2 regions of the Streptomyces sp. NPDC030809 genome follow, and region 1 is predicted to be linked to the other one. Evidence: riboswitches for the same ligand, from Rfam matches in the RefSeq annotation. Region 1 holds a riboswitch; the other holds the start of a gene.
The links. Region 1 has a riboswitch for glycine ahead of gcvP (aminomethyl-transferring glycine dehydrogenase). Riboswitches for the same ligand answer to the same signal wherever they lie in the genome.
Positions count from the first base shown of each region.

Region 2: it holds a riboswitch for glycine, as region 1 does, so the genes downstream of both, gcvT (glycine cleavage system aminomethyltransferase GcvT) here and gcvP (aminomethyl-transferring glycine dehydrogenase) in region 1, are expected to answer to the same signal.

Region 1 covers NZ_JBVIDV010000001.1:613,059-615,249, forward strand. Annotated here, with positions in the region: gene gcvP (aminomethyl-transferring glycine dehydrogenase) at 1-848, opposite strand, end outside; glycine riboswitch at 1,045-1,154, opposite strand; gene ACZ407_RS02640 (PRC-barrel domain-containing protein) at 1,268-1,660, shown strand; gene ACZ407_RS02645 (DNA polymerase IV) at 1,561-2,191, opposite strand, start outside.
Region 2 covers NZ_JBVIDV010000020.1:86,336-88,526, reverse strand. Annotated here, with positions in the region: gene ACZ407_RS25140 (enhanced serine sensitivity protein SseB) at 1-254, opposite strand, end outside; gene ACZ407_RS25135 (AAA family ATPase) at 291-1,007, opposite strand; glycine riboswitch at 1,155-1,266, shown strand; glycine riboswitch at 1,267-1,390, shown strand; gene gcvT (glycine cleavage system aminomethyltransferase GcvT) at 1,435-2,191, shown strand, end outside.

The sequences.
Region 1 (2,191 bases):
ATGGGGACGCCGAAGCGCTGGGTGGTGCCGACCGCGATGTCCGCGCCCAGCTCGCCCGGCGAGGTGATCAGGGTCAGGGCCAGCAGGTCGGCGGCGACCGTGACGATCGCACCGAGCTCGTGGGCGGCGTCGATGAGCGGCTTGATGTCGCGGACCGCACCGGAGGCGCCCGGGTACTGGATCAGCACGCCGAAGACACCGCGCTCGGCGACCTCGGCCGGGATGCCCTCGGAGAGGTCGGCGACGACGACCTCGACCCCGGTGGGCTCGGCGCGGGTCTCGATGACCGCGATGGTCTGGGGCAGCGCGTCGGCGTCGACGAGGAAGACCCCGCCCTTGACCTTGCCGACCCGGCGGGCCAGCGTCATGGCCTCGGCGGCCGCGGTGCCCTCGTCCAGCAGGGAGGCGCCGGAGGTGGGCAGGCCGGTGAGCTCGGCGACGACGGTCTGGAAGTTGAGGAGCGCCTCAAGGCGGCCCTGCGAGATCTCCGGCTGGTACGGGGTGTACGCGGTGTACCAGGCCGGGTTCTCCATGACGTTGCGCAGGATCACCGGCGGGGTGAAGGTCCCGTAGTAGCCGAGGCCGATCATGGAGCTCATGACCTTGTTCTGCGACGCGAGGGTGCGCAGCTCGGCCAGGACCTCGGCCTCGGTGCGGGCGGCCGGAAGGCCCAGGGCCTCGGCGCTCTTGATCACGTCCGGCACCGCGGCGGCGGTGAGCTCGTCCAGCGAGCCGTAGCCGACCTGGGCCAGCATCTTCGCCTGCGCTTCGGCGTCGGGGCCGATGTGGCGCTGTTCGAAGGGGATGCCGCTCTCGAGCTGGCTGAGCGGAATGCGGTGGGCGGTCATCTGCGGAGGCCTCCTGGTCTCGCGACCTACGAGGGGTGCCACGGCGCGGGCACCCGGACGGCCTCCCCCTCTGTCATCTCAACCTGAGAGCTTCACCGGGTCTCCCGGGGGTTGCCCGTGGAGTCCCGGCTTTCACCGTCGGTGAGGAGGGGTTCCGGCACACCGGTCCGACGCCCGCCCTGCTTTCCAGAGTGGCCTCGTCCGTGCGGTACGTCTGCCTGAGAGATTCCGGGGAGGATTTGCTCCTTCGGCGCCACCGAGAGGCTCGGTACGAGCGTTCTCGGAGGACTCTCCCGCACAGGGTCAGCAGCCGGAAACCAGACTACCAGCGAGGTTGCCGGGACTCCCTCGAGTGGCCCCTTCTTCAAATATGCACTTTCGTAGTCATTACGGAGGAGTTGCGACCAAATGGAGGGACCGTGCAGACCGATATCGATCCGCGCAGCCTGATCGGCCGCAAGGCGTTCGACCGCAACGGCACCAAGATCGGCACGGTCGACGAGGTGTACCTCGACGACGCGACCGGCACCCCGGAGTGGGCGGCCGTCCGCACCGGACTGTTCGGCCGGGACGCCTTCGTCCCGCTGGAGCCGAGCGAGCTGGTCGGGGACGCCCTGCGCATCCCCTACGAACGCTCCCTCATCAAGGATGCACCCGACTTCGGGGTCGGGCGCCACCTGTCCCCCGAGCAGGAGCTGCAGCTGTACCACCACTACGGGCTGGACGTGGCGCTGCCCGGCGACTTCGCCGCGCCCGCCCCGCCGCCGGCCCCGGACCGCGACTTCGGCCGGCTGAGCACCGACGAGGGCTGAGCCACCAGCGGCAGCGGGTCCGAGGGCGCCAGGTCGGGATCGTCCACCGGGAAGGTGCGCACCCGCCCCGGCGCCCGGTCGCCCGGCTCCTCGAAGCGCACGGTCACCCGCCCCACCCCGCTGCCCTGGACCCATCCCGCCCCGTGCACGGCGTGGCGGACGTCACTCCCGGCGGCCCAGCGCCGCTCCGGCGGCGGGCCGTCCGCGGCGGCGGCCGGCTCGCCCGCGCCCTCCGGGGCGGCGGGCGGCCCCTCCTCGCCCTCCTGCGCCGCCCGGGCCTCCGCCTCCCCGGCCGCGGCCTGGGCGAACAGGTCCTCCTGCGTGTAGTCGGCGAGCCCGGAGACCCCGACGCCCAGCAGCCGGACCCCGCCGGTGGTGTCCACCGCGTCCAGCAGCCGGGCCGCGGCCTCGCGGACCACGCCGGGGTCGTCGGTGGGCCCGCGCAGGGTCTCGGACCGGGTCAGGGTGGAGAAGTCGTACCGCCTGACCTTGAGCACGATGGTGCGGCCGGAGTGCCCGGAGGCCCGCAGC
Region 2 (2,191 bases), on a different contig from region 1:
GCTATCTCCATGGTGGGCAGGTCCAGGGCGGGGCTGTCGGGGCCGCCGCCGCCGGGCAGCGGGATCCACACCTGGCTGCGCCCGAGCACCTCCAGGAGCCGGCCGCCCGCGGCCGGGTTGCCGAGGGAGGCCGCGAGGGTCTCCTCCAGCTCGTTCGCCGGCCAGCCGTCCCCGGCGCCGTGGTCCGCGCCCCCGCCGCCGTACGTGCCGTCGTGGCCCCCGGCGTGCGCCCCGCCGTACGTCCCGTCCTGCATGTTCACCGCGCCCTTTCCGTTCCGCTGCGCACGACTCTAGGGCGTGCCGTCAACCCGCGCGGCGGAGCCGAAGTCGAGGCCGGTCAGGGCCGCGGCCGCGGGGCGGTCCAGGAGGACGGCGGAGGCGCAGCCCGCGGGCAGGCGGCCCTGTTCGGCGGCGGCGAGGAGGCGGGCGACGGTGGTGCGGTGGCGGTGGAAGGCGTAGCCGGAGACCCCGCGGCCGCGGGCCGCCTGCCCGGACAGGGCCTCCTCGGGGGTGGCGTCGAGGAGCAGCAGGTGCAGGGAGCGGCCGCGGCGGCGGGCCCCCCGGGCCAGCAGGGCCCGGACCCAGGCCTGGGTGCCGCAGTCGTGCACGACGAGGCTCTCGCCGGAGCGCAGGGCCCGCCAGAGCCCGGCGTAGTGCGCCAGCCGCACCAGCGGCCGGTAGGCCCCGTACGGCAGCCGGGCGGGCATCCGGCGCTCCCAGCGCTCGCGGACGTCCTGGGAGTCGATCCCGCGGACCCGCACGGCCCGCTTGATGAGGGTGCTCTTGCCGCTGCCGGGCAGGCCGGAGACGACGACCACGTCCCCGGCGCCGAAGCGCAGCCGGCCGGGTGCGCGGCCGCCGCGGCCGCGCAGGTCGCGCACCGGCCGGGCCGGGGCCGCGGCCCGCGGCGCGCCCAGGGCCTCCCGCTGCGGGGCGCCCGGCTGGGCCGGCACCCCGGCCGCGGCGCCCGTACTGCTCGTACCCGCGAGAACTCCGAATCTCCGCACAGTCTTCGCCTCCCCCGGCTCGGGTCGTCCGACCCATGCCCGTTGAGTGTAAAGAGACGGTAATGCGCCGCCCACGGTTCCGGCCCGGTTGGGGCCCGTGCAATGATGTGCGCGCCAAGCTGTACGACCAACTGCATAAAGGCCGCTTGAATCTGCGCGGGAGAGTTCCCCGGAGGCCGTGACTGACACGGCCGGCCGCGGACGCCGAAGGAGCAAGTCCCTCCCTTGAATCTCTCAGGCCCCGTACCGCGCGGGCGAGGCACATCTGAAAAGCGGGCCGCCCGGTCCTCGTGAACCGCCGGCTCCACCCAAGGTGCAAGTCGCTTCCGTATACACGTACGGTCGTGATGAACCTCTCAGGTTCCGATGACAGATGGGGAGGAAAGTCCTTCGCCCCGTCGCGGACCTGCCTTGGAGAGCCAGCCTTATGACGAACACCCCGCGTCTGACCGCCCTTGACGCCGTGCACCGCGCCCTCGGCGCGACGATGACCGACTTCGCCGGCTGGGACATGCCGCTGCGCTACGCGAGCGAGCGGGACGAGCACAACGCCGTCCGCACCAAGGCCGGCCTCTTCGACCTCTCCCACATGGGCGAGATCACCGTCACCGGCCCCGAGGCCGTCAAGGTCCTGGACTACGCGCTGGTCGGCAACATCTCCACGGTCGGCGTGGGCCGGGCCCGCTACACGATGATCTGCCAGGAGGACGGCGGGATCCTCGACGACCTGATCGTCTACCGCCTCGGCGAGACGGAGTACATGGTCGTCGCCAACGCCTCCAACGCCCAGGTCGTGCTGGACGCGCTGACCGAGCGCGCCGCCGGCTTCGACGCCGAGGTCCGCGACGACCGCGACGCGTACGCGCTGATCGCGGTGCAGGGTCCGGAGTCCCCCGGCATCGTGAAGTCCCTGACCGACGCCGACCTGGACAACCTCAAGTACTACGCGGGCCTGCCGGGCACCGTCGCGGGCGTGCCGGCGCTGATCGCCCGTACCGGCTACACCGGCGAGGACGGCTTCGAGCTGTTCATCAAGCCCGAGCACGCGGTCGAGCTGTGGGAGGCCCTCACCAAGGCGGGCGCCGCCGCGGGCCTGGTCCCGGCGGGCCTGTCCTGCCGCGACACGCTGCGCCTGGAGGCGGGCATGCCGCTGTACGGGCACGAGCTGACCACCTCCCTCACCC